DNA from 4 places in the Xanthobacter sp. AM11 genome. Region 3 is predicted to be linked to each of the others. Evidence: predicted binding sites of a transcription regulator. Region 3 holds the regulator's gene; each other region holds the start of a gene.
The links. The regulator PhoB, encoded in region 3, activates phosphate uptake and scavenging genes when phosphate is short. The targets are predictions, from matches to a motif close to TGTCATNNANCTGTCAT.
Positions count from the first base shown of each region.

Region 1: ACI7BZ_RS20340 (NAD-glutamate dehydrogenase) is a predicted target of PhoB. The motif match lies at 1,793-1,809, and genes of this name have one in related genera.
Region 2: ACI7BZ_RS10015 (YdcH family protein) is a predicted target of PhoB. The motif match lies at 2,434-2,450, and genes of this name have one in related genera.
Region 4: ACI7BZ_RS20255 (RNA degradosome polyphosphate kinase) is a predicted target of PhoB. The motif match lies at 1,867-1,883, and genes of this name have one in related genera.

Region 1 covers NZ_JBLAOA010000001.1:4,426,810-4,431,202, forward strand. Annotated here, with positions in the region: gene ACI7BZ_RS20330 (ABC transporter ATP-binding protein) at 1-506, opposite strand, end outside; gene ACI7BZ_RS20335 (peroxidase-related enzyme) at 1,063-1,644, opposite strand; gene ACI7BZ_RS20340 (NAD-glutamate dehydrogenase) at 1,894-4,393, shown strand, end outside.
Region 2 covers NZ_JBLAOA010000001.1:2,168,158-2,172,550, forward strand. Annotated here, with positions in the region: gene ACI7BZ_RS09995 (YqgE/AlgH family protein) at 1-414, opposite strand, end outside; gene ACI7BZ_RS10000 (protein-disulfide reductase DsbD domain-containing protein) at 583-1,410, shown strand; gene ACI7BZ_RS10005 (peroxiredoxin) at 1,507-1,992, shown strand; gene ACI7BZ_RS10010 (YdcH family protein) at 2,099-2,305, opposite strand; gene ACI7BZ_RS10015 (YdcH family protein) at 2,487-2,666, shown strand; gene ACI7BZ_RS10020 (ABC-F family ATP-binding cassette domain-containing protein) at 2,858-4,393, shown strand, end outside.
Region 3 covers NZ_JBLAOA010000001.1:1,344,164-1,348,556, forward strand. Annotated here, with positions in the region: gene pstB (phosphate ABC transporter ATP-binding protein PstB) at 1-509, shown strand, start outside; gene phoU (phosphate signaling complex protein PhoU) at 529-1,257, shown strand; gene phoB (phosphate regulon transcriptional regulator PhoB) at 1,296-1,997, shown strand; gene ACI7BZ_RS06325 (flavin monoamine oxidase family protein) at 2,048-3,448, opposite strand; gene ACI7BZ_RS06330 (polyprenyl synthetase family protein) at 3,492-4,393, opposite strand, start outside.
Region 4 covers NZ_JBLAOA010000001.1:4,407,970-4,412,362, reverse strand. Annotated here, with positions in the region: gene ACI7BZ_RS20255 (RNA degradosome polyphosphate kinase) at 1-1,819, opposite strand, end outside; gene ACI7BZ_RS20250 (HdaA/DnaA family protein) at 1,931-2,641, opposite strand; gene ACI7BZ_RS20245 (AI-2E family transporter) at 2,645-3,736, opposite strand; gene ACI7BZ_RS20240 (CDP-alcohol phosphatidyltransferase family protein) at 3,807-4,337, opposite strand.

The DNA of each region.
Region 1 (4,393 bases), 3.1 Mb from region 3:
GCCAGGGTGGTGGCGATCTCCAGCGCGCGCTTGCGGCCGTAGGGCAGCTCCACCGCGAGATTGCCCGCATACTGGGTCAGGTCCACGTCGGCGATGAGCTGCATGGCGCGGTCGTTGAGCGCGTCGAGGCTTTTTTCCGACTTCCAGAAATGGAACGAATTGCCCATGGGCCGCTGCAGCGCGATGCGCACGTTCTCCAGCACGGTGAGGTGCGCGAACGTAGCCGAGATCTGGAACGAGCGGACCATGCCCAGGCGGGCCACGTCCGCCGGCGGCGTGCGCGTGATCTCCCGTCCGTTCAGGCGGATGGTTCCGCGCGTCGGCTCCAGGAACTTCGTGATCAGATTGAAGCACGTGGTCTTGCCCGCGCCATTCGGCCCGATGAGGGCGTGAATGGTGTGTCGCCGGATTCGCAGGTCAACGTTCTTGACCGCCGCAAATCCTTTGAATTCCTTGGTAAGACCCGTTGCTTCAACGATGTAGGGCACGTCTGAGACAGTGTCCATGATCGTAAGGCGCCCTCGCTGTTCGGTCCACGGGCGCGCACCGCGCTCCCCGGGCCCTGATCCTCCGGAACGGCACCTTGAGCGGTGCACTTGGACTTTCGGCGCAAGCTAGCACGCAGCGCCGTGGGAGCGTCAATAGACTGCCTCACAGACCAATGTCTATCTCGATCTTAAGGTAATTCTGTGGGGTGCGGTTTGCGTCCGTCAGTCCGCCGGACGGGCGATCAGGCGCAGCCGGCGGGGCGAGGCGGCGCTCGGTTGCAGGGATGCATTCCCTTAGGGAATCTGCGATCTCAAGCTCTTGCGGACGCCCGGGCATGCATGCCGGCCGGCAAAGCCGACCGGAACCAGCGCGCAACCGCCCACCGGCACGTTGGTCCGGGCCGATGCCGAGATGGTGATCTGCCACCCCCGCCCAGGCGCCGTCACATGCAGCGCGAAGGCCCCGGCATCGGCGTGGTCCGGCGCGGCAGCCTGTCTGCCATGGTCGGACCCCGCCTTTATCTATGTGCTGATGAATATACCTGGCGACGGCGGCCGGCCATGGCGCCGGGCATCACTCCGGCAGGGTGCGGGTCTGGGCGTGGTAGGCCTCGTTGGGGCGCATGTCGGTGGCCGCGGCGATTCGGTTCGACATGTTGAAGAAGGCCGTCACCGCCGCCACGTCCCAGATGTCCCGCTCGGAAAGGCCGACGCGGCGCAGGATGTCCCGGTCCGCCTCCTCCACCTCCTGCGGCCGCTCGGTGAGCTTCACCGCAAAGTCCAGCATGGCGCGACGGCGCGGATCGAGCCGGGCGGCACGGTAGTTCATCACCATCTGCTCGCCCAGAACAGGATCGCCGGAGAGCTGGCGCACCGCCGCCCCGTGCGCCGTGAGGCAGTAATAGCAGCGATTCACGCTCGAAACGACCACCGCGATCATCTCCCGCTCCAGCTTGGAAAGGCCGGAGGGCGCGAGCATCAGGTCGTTGTACATGGCCGAGAAGGCCGAGAGCTTGGCGAGATCGAAGGCATAGGCCTGCAGCACATTGGGGACGAAGCCGATCTTCTCCAGGCATTTGTCGAAATAGGCCTGGGTCGGCGCATCGAGATCTGTGGGCGAAAGGCCGAGGGCGATAGCCGGCAGGTCGTCCCGCACGCGCTCCGGCGAGGTTGCGGCCGCGCCGCGGGATTTCGACGGCGTGGCGCCAGCCTCTTTATCAGGCACGCCGGTTTTTTTTGCTGTCCTGCTTTTGCCCTTTTCCGCGCCCACGCCTGCCTTAACTTTCCCAGCCATAGCGTCGCCTCGTCATTTTCGCGTCGTTGCTCTCGATCAGGACTTGTCCCAGCGTCGCCGGTGCAAAGAGCGAACCGCCGGATGAGCCGCGGACCACTGTGAGGAATGGCCATGAACGTCATGGGATTTCAAGCCGGCGATGGTGTCGTCGGGCCATCGCCCGACCTGGCGGAACTCGTCGCGCATCTGACGATGCTCGCGCCCGGGCTGCCCGCAGGCTTCGCCGCGACCTTCGTGTCCGCCGTAGCGCCGGAAGACCTCGCGCCGCTCACGCCCGCCTGCCTCGCCCTGCTGCTCACCCAGGCCTGGGCCCATGTGGCCGCGCGGCCCGCCGGCCAGCCCAGCGTGCGGGTGTTCACCCCAGACCTCGACCATGCGGCCGTCACCGTCATCGAGGCGGTGAACGACGACATGGCCTTCCTGTTCGATTCGGTGGCGGGCGAGCTTGCCGACCGCGGGCTGGAGCTGCGGCTCGCCGCCCATCCCATCCTGCATGTGGAGCGCGACGCCGCCGGCGCCGTCACCGGGCTGGAAGAGCCCACGCGCAAGGGCGAGCGCTCCGAGGACAATCGCGAGAGCCTCATCCACATCCACGTCTCGGCCATCGACGCGGCGGAGCAGGCCCAACTGCGCGCCTGCCTCGAACAGACCCTTGCCGACGTGCGCGCGGCGAACGAGGACTTCCTCGCCATGCGCAAGCAGGTGAAGAGCCTCAGCAAAGGCTACCGGCGCGAGAAGCGCCCCTATGACGACGACGCCACCGAGGAAGCCGCCGACGTGCTGGAGTGGCTCACCGAGGACAATTTCATCTTCCTCGGTCTCCGGCAGTATGAGCTGACCGGCGACGGCGGCCTCGCGCCGGAGGCCAACAGCGGCCTCGGCATCCTGCGCGATCCCTGCGTGCACGAGCTGCGCCTGGGCGACAAGCCGGTGGTGACCACGCCGGAGATCAAGGCCTTCCTTGACGCACCCACGCCGCTCCTGTTCACCAAGGCGAGCCTGCGCTCCCGCGTTCACCGCCGCGACGTGATGGACTATGTGGGCATCAAGACCCACGACGAGCGGGGCCGGCTCACCGGCGAGGTTCGCCTCATCGGCCTGTTCGGCTCCACCGCCTATACCCATTCGGTGCGCGAGATCCCCTATCTGCGGCTGAAGGCGGCCTCGGTCATCAAGGGCGCGGGGCTGGAGCCGGAGAGCCATTCGGCGCGGGCACTGGAGACGGTGCTGGAAACCTATCCGCGCGACGACCTGTTCCAGATCGACGCCGGCACGCTGCTGGCCCACGCCCGCGAGATCCTGTCGCTCTACGACCGCCCGCGCGTGAAGGTGCTGGCCCGGGCGGACCGCTTCGACCGCTTCGTCTCGGTGCTCGCCTTCCTGCCGCGCGAGCGGTTCGACGCACAGGTGCGCGACCAGATCGGCGCCATCCTCGCGCGCACCTATGGCGGCGAATTGGCGACCTTCAGCCAGGCCTTCGTGGCCGGCCTGCCGCTCACCCGCGTGCAATACATGATCGACCGCAGCGAAGGCCGCATCCCGCAGGTGGACCGGCCGACGCTGGAGCAGGAAGTGGCCGCCGCCATCCTCACCTGGAGCGACCGGCTGAGCGCCGCCATCTGCGCCGCGCCCGGCCTGTCGCCGGAGGCGGCGGCGCTGCTGCGGCGGCGCTATGCCGGCGCCTTCGGCCGCAGCTATGTCGCCGCCTTCGACGTGGCCACCGCGCTGGCCGACATGGACCGGCTGGAGCGGCTGTCGCCCGAGCGCCCGGTGGCCCTCGACTTCTACCGCCGCCCGGAGGACGACGAGCGCCGCATCTCCCTGCGCCTGCTCTCCTTCGGCGCCCCGCTGCCGCTCTCCAGCCGCGTGCCCATGCTGGAGAACATGGGCCTGAAGGCGATCAACGAGCGCACCTACCGCATCGAGCCCGCCGGCGCGGATGCCGAGCGCAGCTGGCTGCATGACATGACGCTGGAGCGCGTGAGCGGCGGCGTCATCTCCGTGGAAGGCTCCTCCGGCCGGCTGGAGGACTGCCTGAACGCGGTGCTGCGCGGCACCGCGGAGAACGACGGCTACAACGGGCTGGTGCTGGACGCCGGCCTCAACTGGCGCGAAGCAGCGCTGGTGCGCACCCTGGGCCGCTACCTGCGGCAGGCGGGCATTCCCTTCAGCCAGGACTATATCTGGCAGACGCTGAACGCCCACCCGCAGCTCGCCGCGCACATCGCGGCCCTGTTCCACGCCCGCTTCGATCCCGCCCTCGACCCCGCACCCGAAGCCCGCGCCACCCGCGAGGCGCCGCTGCGCGCCGCCATCGACGAGGATCTGTCGGCGGTGTCGAGCCTCGACGAGGACCGCATCCTGCGCCGCTTCGTCAACCTCGTGGACGCGGCCATCCGCACCACCTTCTACCAGCGCGACGGCGAGGGGCGGCCGCGGGAGGCCATCGCCATCAAGTTCGAGAGCGCCAAGGTGGAGGGCCTGCCCCTGCCCCGGCCGCTGTTCGAGGTGTTCGTCTATGCGCCGCGGGTGGAAGGCGTGCACCTGCGCTTCGGCAAGGTGGCGCGCGGCGGCCTTCGCTGGTCCGACCGCCCGCAGGACTTCCGCACCG
Region 2 (4,393 bases), 820 kb from region 3:
GCCGCGCCCGCCGGCAATGGCCTTCAGGATGTCCAGCGTGGCGGTGAGGCAGATGCCGTCGTCTATGGGCAAAGTGGAATTCTCGACGAAATAATCCGCCGAGTGCAGCACGAAGCCGCGCCCGGTCTCCACCGGCCCGCCCCGCAGCACTTTCACCGTTCCGGCGCTCTTGGGCAAAAGGATGCGCTCGGCGGAGGGAATGACATCCAGCTGCACCAGCAGGTCGGTGAAGTCGATGTGACTGGCCGGCTGGTTCACCACGATGCCCATGGCCCCCTCGGCGGAGTGGGCGCACAGATAGATGAGGGTGCGTGCGAACTGCTCGTCGCGCATGGTCGGCATGGCGATGAGCATCTGCCCGTCGAGAAAGTTCAGCTCCCTATCCGGGCCGCCGGGTTTCTGGCTCGCGATCATGTGGGAAAGGGTACTGCGCATCCGGGCTTTTGGGAATGCGCTTGGCGCTGCGGGAGCCGCCGGCGGATGGCGCAATTGCGGGCATTGCCCGCCGGGTCTCACACGCTTGTGCACGCGGAGGGCTTTGCGCTCGCGGCCCGGAGAGGCTACCCGCTGGGCATGATGATGATGCGCCAGCTTCGCGCGGCCGGGCTCTGGGCCTTCGCCGCCTTCACCCTTTCGAGCGCCGCCGCGGCGGCCGGCGAAGCGCCCCGGGCCAGCCTGGCCGGCGCCGAGGTGCAGCTCATCGCCGGTGCGGTGGAGGGGGATCAGGCACAGGCGGGCATCGAGATCCGCCTCGCCCCCGGCTGGAAGACCTACTGGCGCTACCCCGGCGACAGCGGCGTCCCGCCCGCCCTCACCTTCGAAGGCTCGCGCAACGTGCTGGCCGTGGAGATGGCCTGGCCGGCGCCGCGGCGCTTCTCCGACGGCGCCGGCGGCTTTTCCATCGGCTACAAGGGCAACGTGCTGCTTCCGCTCAAGGTGCGGCTGGCGGAGCCCGGCAAGGGCGCGCACCTCGCCATCACCCTCGACTTCGCCGTGTGCGAGGCCCTGTGCATGCCGGCGCGGGCGGACCTCGCCGTGGATCTTCCCGGCGACGGGGCGGGGCAGGCGCGAATCACTGCGGCGGGGGCAGGCGTGCCGGAGCCGCGCCCCCTCGGCGCAGAGGGGCTGGCCGTCACCGCGGTGGCGCTGGATTCCACCACCACGCCCGCCCGGCTGGTCATTGATGTGCGCACAGCCACCGCCAAGGCCGACCTGTTCGCGGAAGGGCCGGATGCGCGCTGGGCCCTGCCGCTGCCGCAGAAGACGGCCTTGCCGGACGGCATGGCCCGCTTCTCGCTGCCGCTGGAGGGCGTGCCGCCGGGCGTGGACCCGCGCGGGGCGCAGCTGGAATTGACCCTGGTGGACGGGGCGCAGGCCGTTGCCACCAGGGTTGCCGTTCCCGCCCCCTGATGCGTGGCGCCGGCCGCCCGCGGCCCGCTTTCCTGTGGCGTGAAACCCCGTATTGTTCGCCCGGGCCGCAGCGGCCCGAAGAATGCGGAGACACAGATGCCCATCTCGGTCGGCGATCGTCTGCCCAACGCCACCTTTCGCGTGTCCACGGAGGATGGACCCGTGCCCAAGACCACGGACGAGGTCTTCAAGGGCAAGAAGGTGGTGCTGTTCGCAGTGCCCGGGGCCTTCACGCCCACCTGCCACAAGAACCATCTGCCCGGCTATGTGCACGAGGCCGGCGCCATCAAGGCGAAGGGCGTGGACACCATCGCCGTGGTGTCGGTGAACGACCCGTTCGTCATGGGCGCGTGGGAGAAGGCGTCCGGCGCGGACGGCAAGATCCTGTTCCTGGCGGACCCCGACGCGTCCTTCGCCGCGGCCCTCGACCTCACCTTCGACGGTTCGGCGGCCGGCCTCGGCGTGCGCTCCAAGCGCTTCTCCATGCTGGTGGAAGACGGCGTGGTGACGGCGCTGAACGTGGAGGACGTGCCCTCCAAGGCGGACGTGTCGAGCGCTGCGAGCATGCTCGCCCAGCTCTGAGCACTCGGCCCGGCAGGCAACCGCCCCTGCGGGGTGCTGTCCCTGGAACGGGCGGCTCCCGCCGGGCGCCGCCCCGATCATCGCCCGGGGGCCGGTGCGCCGGCCCTCAGGCTATGATGTCGGGAAACAGTTCGTCCTCGACCTGGCTGATGCGGTCCTTGAGCTGCAGCTTGCGCTTCTTCAGCCGCTGCACCTGCAGGATGTCGGACCCGGAGACCGCCGTCAGCGCCTCGATGGCGGCGTCCAGATCCCGGTGTTCCTGCTTCAGTCGCTCCAGAAGGACCCTGAGATCCCGTTCCTCGTCGCTCGTCATGCCCACATCCGTCACCGGCACGCGTGCGCCGGGCCGCCCGCCATTACCCGATGGATGTGACTATGGCATGGGCTTGCCGCGCTGCAAGATGGGAGGCGTGCGGAGAGGCCAGAAAGGCGATCGACTCTTTGTCGGCTCCATGACAGACTGACGTCGTGATGCAGACACGGAGTGGCTCAGAATGTCCATCCAGTCGCACCTTTTGGAGTTGAAGCGGCGTCATGCGGCCATCGAGCAGGAGCTCAGCCGCGAACTTGCCCACCCCGCTTCCGATCCTGTTCGCGTTGCCGAGCTGAAGCGCAAGAAGCTGGTTCTCAAGGACCAGATGACGCGGATCCACGGGCCTTCCACGGTACATTGACGTTCTGGTGCGGGCAGGGCCGCGGGCAGGAATGCCCAGGAGAAGGTCCGCATCGCGCCGGTTTCGGTGAACGCTGCTCCGGGCGTCCGCGCCCGGCGGCGCCGCCTGCCCATGTCCGGCAGGCGCGTGGGAAGAGCATGCCGGCCCACTGGCCCTTTGCGTTCCGGCGCGGGGGGCTTTAATCCGGCGGCATGGCTCCTCCCCTCGTTCTCCTCCAGGACATTCACCTGCGCTATGGCGCGACGCCCCTGCTCGACGGTGCGGAACTTTCCGTTTCCGCCGGCGAGCGGGTGTGCCTCGTCGGCCGCAACGGTTCCGGCAAGTCCACGCTGCTGAAGGTGGCGGCGGGCCTTGTGGCGCCGGATTCCGGCACGCGCTTCTTCCAGCCCGGCGCCACCGTGCGCTATCTGCCGCAGGAGCCCGACTTCTCCGGCCATGCCACCACCTTGTCCTATGTGGAGGCGGGGCTGGGGCCGGGGGACGAGGCCTATCGCGCCCAATATCTCTTGGAGGAGCTGGGCCTCACCGGCCAGGAGGACCCTGCCACCCTTTCCGGCGGCGAGGCGCGCAGGGCTGCGCTCGCCCGCGTCATCGCCCCGGAACCGGACGTGCTGCTGCTGGACGAGCCCACCAACCACCTCGACCTGCCGGTGATCGAGTGGCTGGAAAGCGAGCTGAAGGGCCTGCGCTCGGCCATGGTCCTCATCAGCCACGACCGGCGCTTCCTTGAAAACCTCTCGCGCGCCACCATCTGGCTCGACCGCGGCCAGACGCGCCGGCTGGACCAGGGCTTTGCCGCCTTCGAGGCCTGGCGCGACGACGTGCTGGAGCAGGAGGAGACGGAGCGCCACAAGCTCGACCGCAAGATCGTCGCCGAGCTGGACTGGCTGCGCTACGGCGTCACCGCCCGGCGCAAGCGCAACGTGCGCCGCCTCGGCCTGTTGCATTCCATGCGCAAGGACCGGCGCGAGGAACGCCGCGCCGTGGGCAATGTGAAGCTCACGGTGAGCGAGGCGGACGCCTCCGGCAAGCTGGTGATCGAGGCGAAGACCATCACCAAGGCCTATGGCGCGCGCACGGTGGTGAAGGATTTCTCCACCCGCATCCTGCGCGGCGACCGCATCGGCATCGTCGGCCCGAACGGGGCGGGCAAGACCACCCTCATCAAGCTGCTGACCGGCGAGCTGGCCCCCGATTCCGGCACGGTGAAGCTCGGCACCAACCTGGAGATCGCCAGCCTCGACCAGAAGCGCACGGCCCTCGACCCGGCCACCACCCTGAAGGCGGCGCTGACCGGCGGCGGCTCCGACACGGTGATGGTGGGCGGGCAGCCCAAGCATGTGATCGGCTATCTGAAGGACTTCCTCTTCACCCCGGAGCAGGCCAACGCCCCGCTCTGCGTGCTTTCCGGCGGCGAGCGCGGGCGGCTGATGCTGGCGCGGGCGCTGGCCACGGCCTCCAACATGCTGGTGCTGGACGAGCCCACCAACGACCTCGACCTCGAAACCCTGGATCTGCTGCAGGAGATGGTCGCCGACTATCCCGGCACCGTGATCCTGGTGAGCCACGACCGCGACTTCCTCGACCGCACGGTGTCCAGCATCATCATTGCCGAAGGCGACGGTGTGTTCCGTGAATATGCGGGCGGCTATGCCGACATGGTGGCCCAGCGCGGGCGCGGGGTGGATGCAAGGGAGAAGGCACCGCCCGCAGCGAAGGGCAAGGCC
Region 3 (4,393 bases):
TGCGCACGCGCATCGGCATGGTGTTTCAGAAGCCCACCCCCTTCCCCATGACCATCTATGACAACATCGCCTTCGGCGTGAAGCTGCACGAGCGGCTTTCCAAGGCGCAGATGGACGAGCGGGTGGAATGGTGCCTGCGCAAGGCCGCCATCTGGGACGAGACCAAGGACCGCCTGCACACCTCCGCCCTCGGCATGTCCGGCGGCCAGCAGCAGCGCCTGTGCATCGCCCGCACCATCGCGGTGAAGCCGGAAGTGATCCTGCTGGACGAGCCCACCTCGGCCCTCGATCCCATCTCCACCTCGAAGATCGAAGACCTGATCGACGAGCTGAAGCAGGAATTCACCATCGTCATCGTGACCCACAACATGCAGCAGGCAGCACGCTGCGCCGACATCACCGCCTTCTTCTATCTGGGCGAGCTGATCGAAGTGGCCCCCTCGGACGTGATCTTCACCAATCCGAAGGAGATCAAGACCCGCGATTACATCACCGGCCGCTTCGGCTGAGCCCTGGAAGGATCCTGAGATGCCGGAGCATACCGTATCGTCCTTCGATGTGGAGCTGAAGGAAATCGGCCGCAAGGTGGTCGAAATGGGCGGCCAGGCCGAGCGCCTGGTCAGCGACTCGGTGACCGCCCTCATCCGCCGCGACGGCGCCCTTGCCCAGAAGGTGGTCCTTCTGGACGCCACCGTGGACCAGGCGCAGCGCGACATCGAGGAGCGCGCCATCCTCGTCATCGCCAAGCGCCAGCCGGTGGCCAACGACCTGCGCGAGATCGTGGCCGCCATCCGCGTGGCCAACGATTTGGAGCGCATCGGCGACCTCGCCAAGAATGTCGGCAAGCGGGTCATCGCCATCGAGGGCGAATACCACCCCCACAAGCTGGTGCGCGGCGTGGAGCATATCGCCGAGCTGGTGCTCGAGCAGATGAAGGAAGTGCTGGACGCCTATGCCGCCCGCAACGAGGCGAAGGCGCTGGAAGTGTGGGGGCGCGACGGCGCCATCGACACCATGTACACGTCCCTGTTCCGCGAGCTCCTCACCTACATGATGGAGGACCCGCGCAACATCTCCGTGTGCACGCACCTGCTGTTCTGTGCCAAGAACATCGAACGCATCGGCGACCACGCGACCAACATTGCGGAGATCGTCTATTACATGGTCACGGGTCAGGTGTTGCCGGAGAGCCGCCCCAAGGCGGATGCCTCCAGCGAGACCACCCTGGCATTTCCTGGGCGTACCGTTCAGGGCTGAGGCCCTGGCGGACAGCAGGCGAAAGCGGGTGAGGGACTGTGCCGGCGCGTATTCTGATCGTCGAGGATGAGGAGCCGCTCACCCTTCTGCTCCGTTACAATCTGGAGTCGGAAGGCTACGGCGTCGAAAGCGTCGGCCGCGGGGACGAGGCCGAGACCCGGTTGCGCGAAAGCGTGCCGGATCTCGTGATCCTCGACTGGATGCTGCCGGGCCTTTCAGGCATCGAGCTGTGCCGGCGCCTGCGCACACGCCCGGAGACCGAGCGCCTGCCGGTCATCATGCTCACCGCCCGTGGCGAGGAGACGGAGCGGGTGCGCGGTCTCGCCACCGGCGCGGACGATTATGTGGTGAAGCCCTTCTCCGTGCCCGAGCTGCTCGCCCGGGTGCGGGCCCTGCTGCGTCGGGCCAAGCCGGAGCATGTGGCCACCCTGCTGCGGGCCGGCGACATCGAGCTGGACCGCGAGACCCACCGCGTGCACCGCGCCGGCCGCGAGGTGCATCTGGGTCCCACCGAATTCCGCCTCCTGGAATTCCTCATGCAGAGCCCTGGCCGCGTCTTCTCCCGGGAACAGCTGCTGGACGGCGTGTGGGGCCAGGACGTCTATATCGACGAGCGCACCGTGGATGTGCATGTGGGCCGCCTGCGCAAGGCCATCAATCGCGGCCGCCAGTCCGATCCCATCCGCACCGTGCGCGGTGCCGGCTATTCCTTCAACGAGATGTTCGCCCGCGCCCATTGAGCGGGCGCGCCCGGGCGGCGTCGCCCGGTGGCGGGCTCCGGCGCGGCCGATCAGCCCGAGCGGCCGGCGAGGATGCCCAGCGCCTGCCGCGCCGCCCGCTCTCCGGCCACCCAGGCGCCGCCCACTGTTCCCCAGAGGGTTTCGTGGGCATGTTCGCCGGCGAACAGAAGCCGGCCACTCACCACCTCCGTGAACGCCCGGCGCATGTTGCCGAACCCCGGCAAAGCGCAGGAGAAGGCGCCCAGCGCGAACGGCTCCCGGGTCCAGCGAGTGGCGTGCACCCGGCCGATCCGGGCCGCCATGTCCGCCCCGAACTCGCGGGTCAGCGCTTCCTTGAGGAAGGCGGTTGCCGCCTCGGCCGGCGCTTCGGCAAGGCCTGCCGCCGTGTCGCCTGCCACTTCGAGCATATGCAGGTCGCCGCCGCCGATGCGCGCCCGCAGGGCATAGGCGTTGGTTCCCTCCAGCTTGAAATAGATCATTTCGTCCGGCGAAAGCCCGAGCGGGTTGCGCGGCAGCTGGAAGGCGATGTGATCATAGGCGCCGAGGGTGATCTTCTCGATGGCCGTGCGGTAGCGCTGGGGCAGGCCGGGGAGCACGCGCAGCTTGCCGGCCGCCAGCAGGCTCGGCGGCACGGCGAGGATGACCACCCGGCCCAGCACGGTGCCCCGGTTGGTCTGCACCGCCACCAGCCGTCCGCCCAGATCCACCGAGCGGGCCACCGTCTCCAGCCGGACGGTGAGGGGCCGGGCCAGCCGGGTCACCAGCGTTCCCACGCCCTGCCGGCACACCTCCTCGCCGTCGCGCTCCTCCGCCCGGGAGGCATCCACAGTGGACACCTGGCCGAGCCCCTTGGCGCAGGCGAGCGGACCCACCACGAAGCGCGCGCTCGCCGACCATGGTCCAAGATCCGGCAGCACCCGGGAGGCGGGCAGGTCCCGTCCCGCATCCCCGGCGGCGCCGATGGCCCGCTCCGCCCGGCGGACGGTGGCGATGAAGTCCTCATAGTCGCTGTCGCTGGCCTCTCGCCCGCTTTGATAGAGCCTGCCGCCCTGGGGCGCCCGATGAATGTCGAGCCCATCGGCCCGCCCGAACGCCGCCATGGGCCGCGCCGCCGGCAGGTAAAGGCGCGTGGCGCCCATGTCGAATGGAACGCCAAACACCGCGGTGTCGGTGACCGTGCGCCCGCCCACATGGGCGGAGGCTTCAAGCAGGGCATAGCTGCGCCCGGCCTCCGCCACCCGCCGCGCCGCGGAGATGCCCGCCGTTCCGGCGCCGATGATGATGACGTCGGCCTCGCTCTGCTGCCCCAGCGCAGCGGCGGCGCCGAAGGGCAGGGTGGCGAGGGCCGCGCCGCGCGCGAGCAGGCGGCGGCGGGTGAGGGGGGTATGGCGCGGGTCGGTCACGGGGGAACGGTAGTGCGGGATCGGCTCCGGCTCAATCGTCCGGGCCATGAATCCGCCCGTGCTGCACCGGGCCTGCGCCGCCGGCCGCCGTTCAGCTTCGCCGGTCCGCCACGAACCGGGCCGCCTGCGCCAGCAGGGCGCCGCGCGTGCCGAAGGGGGTGAGGGCGGCGGCGGCATCGTCCACCAGGCTCGCCAGGAGGGCCCGCGCGGCGTCGAGGCCCAGGCGGGACACCAGGGTCGCCTTGCCCGCCGCGGCGTCCTTCCCCACCTTCTTGCCCACCTCCTCGGCGGTGCCCTCCACGTCGAGGATGTCGTCGGCGATCTGGAAAGCGGCACCCAGCGCCCGGCCATAGGCGAAAAGCGCGGCCCGCGCCTGCGCGTCCGCGCCGCCGAGGATGGCGCCGGCCTCCACCGAAACGCTGAGCAGGGCGCCGGTCTTCATGGCCTGCAGGTCGCGGATGGCGGCCTCCCCCAGGGCCAGCGGGGCGCCGCCCGAAAACCGCCCTTCGGCGGCGAGGTCCAGCATCTGCCCGCCCACCATGCCGCCGATGCCCGCCGCGCGGGCCAGGGCCCGCACCAGGGCGATGCGCGCCGCCGGGTCCGCATGGGCATCGCTGCCGGCCAGGAGATCGAAGGCGAGGGTCAATAGCCCGTCCCCGGCCAGGATGGCGGTGGCCTCGTCGAACGCCTTGTGCACGGTGGGCCGGCCGCGGCGCAGGTCGTCATCGTCCATGGCCGGCAGGTCGTCATGGATCAGCGAATAGCAATGGATGCATTCAACGGCGGCGGCGGCCGTCACCGCGGCCTCGGGGGCGACGGCAAACAGCGCCGCGCTCTCCAGTACCAGGAAGGGCCGCAGCCGCTTGCCGCCGCCCAGGGCGCCGTGGCGCATGGCGGCCATGAGCCGTTCCGGCCGCAGCCGCTCGCCGGGGAGGGGGGCATCGGCGAGGGCGAGGGCGAGGCGGGCCTCAGTGGCGGTCGCTGCGGCGTCGA
Region 4 (4,393 bases), 3.1 Mb from region 3:
GGAAGCGCCCGACGATGGACTTCACCCGGATGTTCTCGCTGAGGCCGGGAATGCCGGGCCGCAGGCAGCAGATGCCGCGGATCACGCAATCCACCTGCACGCCGGCGCTGCTCGCCACATACAGCGCGTCGATGATCTCCGGGTCCACCAGCGAGTTGCACTTCAGCCAGATGGCCGCCGGGCGCCCGGCCTGGGCGTGCTCGATCTCGTCCGCGATGTGCTGCAGCAGGCGCGGCTTCAGCGTGGTGGGCGACACCGCCATGGCGTCGAGCTCGCCGGGGGTCGCATAGCCGGTGATGAAGTTGAAGATGCGCGCAACGTCCTGGGCGATCACCGGGTCAGCGGTGAAGAAGCTGAGGTCGGTATAGATGCGGGCGGTAATGGGATGGTAGTTACCCGTGCCCACATGGACATAGGTGGCCAACTGCGCCCCCTCGCGGCGCACCGCCATGGAGAGCTTGCCGTGGGTCTTCAGCTCGATGAAGCCGAACACCACCTGCACGCCGGCGCGTTCCAGGTCGCGGGCCCAGCGGATGTTGGCTTCTTCGTCGAAGCGGGCCTTCAGCTCCACCAGCGCGGTCACCGACTTGCCGGCCTCCGCCGCCTCGGCCAGCGCCTTCACGATGGGGCTGTCGGAGGAGGTTCGGTAGAGGGTCTGCTTGATGGCGACGACGTTGGGGTCTCGTGCGGCCTGGCGAAGGAACTGAACCACCACGTCAAAGGATTCATAAGGGTGGTGAACCAGAATGTCCTTCTCGCGAATTGCCAGAAAGCAGTCTCCGCCGTGGTCCCGGATGCGTTCGGGAAATCGGGCATTGTAGGCCTGAAACTTCAGGTCCGGCCGGTCCACGGAAACCAGCTGCGAGAATTCGTTGAGCGCCAGCACGCCGCCCACGACGAAGATCTCGTCGCCGTTCACGTCGAGTTCGCGGGCGACGAAGGAGCGCAGTTCCTCCGGCATGGCGGCGTCCGCTTCCATGCGGATCACCTCGCCATAGCGGCGCTGCTTGAGGGCGGTCTCGAACAGGCGGACGAGATCTTCCGCCTCTTCCTCGATTTCGAGGTCGCTGTCGCGGATCACCCGGAACACGCCCTGCCCCTTCACGGCATAGCCGGGGAACAGGCGGGAGATGAACAGGCCGATCATCTGCTCCAGGGTGATGAAGCGCATGGCGCCGGAGCCCGTGTCCGGCAGGCGGATGAAGCGCTCCACCTTCGCCGGAATGCGGATCAGCGCATTCATGCCCCGCCCGTCCGACTGGCGCACCAGCTGCAGGGCGAGGGAGAAGCCGAGATTGGGGATGAAGGGGAAGGGGTGCGCCGGGTCGATGGCCAGCGGCGTCAGCACCGGGAACACATAGTTGAGAAAGTGGCGCTCAAGCTGCGCCAGATCCCCGGCCGAGGCTTCCGCGCCGTCCACCAGCACGATGCCGGCAGCCGCGAGGTCGCTGCGCAGCTCAAGCCAGCGGCCCTGCTGGTCGGAGATGAGCTGGGCGGCGCTGGTGAGGATGGTCGAGAGCTGCTCGGAAGGGGTGAGGCCGTCCGGGCTGCGGGTCTGCACGCCCTCGCGCACCTGCTCCTTCAGGCCCGCCACGCGGACCATGAAGAATTCGTCCAGGTTGTTGGCGGAGATCGAGAGGAAGCGCAACTGCTCCAGCAGCGGGTGGTTGCGATTCGCCGCCTCCTCCAGCACACGCCGGTTGAAGTGCAGCCAGGAAATCTCGCGATTGATGAAGCGCTGGGGAGATTGCGCCAGCTCAAGGATTTCCGCGGTTTCCGCCGGTATGCTCATCTCGGCGACAGCTGCAGCCTCGTTCATTCCCATGCTCGGTCCCCCGCAGTTTGGCCGGACCATGGCCGCCTTAGATGACCGCTCTATGACGGCATGTGCGGCCGGGTGGTCGCTCCGGCCCCTGTGGTTCAGAGGGCATCAATCATCCTCGTCGGCGGTGCCGAGCGCCGGTCGCTCGCGCAGCACCTGTGCGGCGAAGGCCCGCGTCACCGGCCGGCGCGCCGCGAGCGCCGCCGCGTCGAGGGCCTCCACCACACGCTGGGCGCCGGCCACCGAGCGCTGCATCCGCAGCAGCAGATACTGCACCGTCGGTTCGTCCACCGCCAGCTGCCGGTCCGCAAACAGCTTCACCAGCACCGCCGCCAGCAGCGCATCGTCGGCGGGCGCGATCTCGAACACCGGCACCGCCCGCAGGCGGGAGGAGAGGTCGGCGGTGGCCAGGGCGAAGCCGGAGGGGGGCGTCCGCGCGGTCATCAGCAGATAGGCGTGCTGCTCGCGGGCGAGGTTGAGCAGGTGGAACAGGGCGGCCTCGCAGAAGGCGCCGGCCTCCATGTCCTCCAGCACCAGCGCGCCGGTGGAAAGGGCATCCGGCACCTTCTCGCGCACCAGGTCGCGGGCCGCCACGGTCTGCGCCCCGGCGTGCTCGGCGAAGATGGCGGCAAGGTGGCTCTTGCCCGCGCCCTCGGGGCCCACCAGGCACACCACCCGCGCCGGCCAGTTCGGGAAGGCGTCGATGAGGGCGAGGGCGGCGCTGTTGCCGGGCGCGGCGAGAAAATCCTCGCGCCGCAGTGCCGGCCGGCCCGGCAGGTCGAGGGGAAGCTGGCGGGGGCGCGGGTCGCGGTCGGCCATGGCTCAGGGGGCGCCCGGCGGCGGCAAGGCGTCGGTCTCCGGCCCCATGTAGAGGGGAGAATGGAGGTATCTTTGGATGGCAAAGCGCACCAGTACCCCGGCCACGGCGGTCAGCGGCACCGCCAGCAGCAGGCCCACGAAGCCGAACAGGTAGCCGAAGGAGAACAAAGCGAACATGAGCCAGACCGGATGCACGCCGATGCTGTCGCCCACCAGCTTGGGCGACAGGACATAGCCCTCCACCGCCTGGCCGACGATGAAAATGGCGAACACGGTGCCGATCATCCCCCAGTCCGGGAAGAACTGGACGATGGCCACGCCCATGGCGAGCACGAAGCCGGTGAGCGAGCCCACATAGGGAATGAAGGTGATGACGCCCGACACGATGCCGATGAGCAGGCCGAAATTGAGCCCCGCCATGGAGAGCGAGACGGCATAGAAGGTGCCCAGCAGCAGGCACACCATGGCCTGTCCGCGAACGAAGCCCGCCACCGCCATGTCCATGGACTTGGCAAGGTCGCGCACCACCGGGCGGTGGGGCAGGGGCACCAGCCGGTCCACGAAGGCCACCATCTCGTCCCAGTCGCACAGGATGTAGAAGACCACCACCGGCGTCACCACCAGCAGCGCGAACAGGGAGATGAGCGCCTGCCCGCCGGACCACACCGAAGACAGAAGGCCGAGGAGATGGGTGACGCCCTGGGTCATCAGATCGGAGATGGAGCGCTGCATGTCCGGCAGGCGGTCGCCGACGATGCCGCTCAGCCATTCGCGGTTCTCTTCCGTCAGCAGCCCCTGCAGCCGCGCCACGTAGGATGGCAGGCGCTGGATGAATTCGAACAGCTGCGACGACAGGATGGGCAGCGCCAGCAGGAAGAACAGCATCACCACCAGCAGCAGCAGCCCCACCACCACCAGAGCGGACAGGGTGCGGGCAATGCCCACGTGCTCCAGCCGGATCACCACGGGGTTGAGGAAATAGGCCAGCACGATGCCTGCCACGAACGGCAGCAGGATGCCGCTGAGCAGCCACAGGCCGACAAGGGCGAGGATCAGGGCCCCGACCCAGAAGCGCAGTTGGACCTGAACCGGCATCGCACCTCCCCGCGACCTGCGCCGGCGTCGTGCGCCACACTCGCCGGTCGCCGGCCAGCCGACGCGCCCATCAGCGTGCCATGTGGCGCGTCCATGCCGCGAGATAGGCAGCGGCGGAAAGGGCCGTCAAGAGCCCAACCGCGACAAGGCCCAGATTGAACAGGCCGGGCAGGACAAGGCCGAAACCCGCCGTGGCGAGCACGAAGGCGGCAAAGGTGATCTGGATCGCCGTGTTCACCTTCGAGACGAGCAGGGGGCTGATGGCGACCTTCCTGTCCATCACCATGGACAGCACCACGGCGCCCACGATCATGACATCGCGGGACACCACGGCGATGGCGACCCAGCGGGGAATGAGGCCCGCCACCGCGAGGGCCACATAGATGGAGACGAGCAGCGCCTTGTCGGCCACCGGGTCCAGATAGGCGCCAAGCTCGGTCTGCATGTGGAAACGCTTGGCGATGAAGCCGTCGAGCGCGTCGGAAACGCCGGCCGCAAGGAAAAGCCAGAATGCCAGCAGGGCCTCGCCCGACGCGATCGACCAGACCACCGCCGGTACCAGCAGGATCCGCAGCAGGGTGATGATGTTCGGCAGACTCAATGCCGCTCCCTCCCGACCTTGCGGCAGGCTAGAGCGCGATCCGATCAAATTGAACC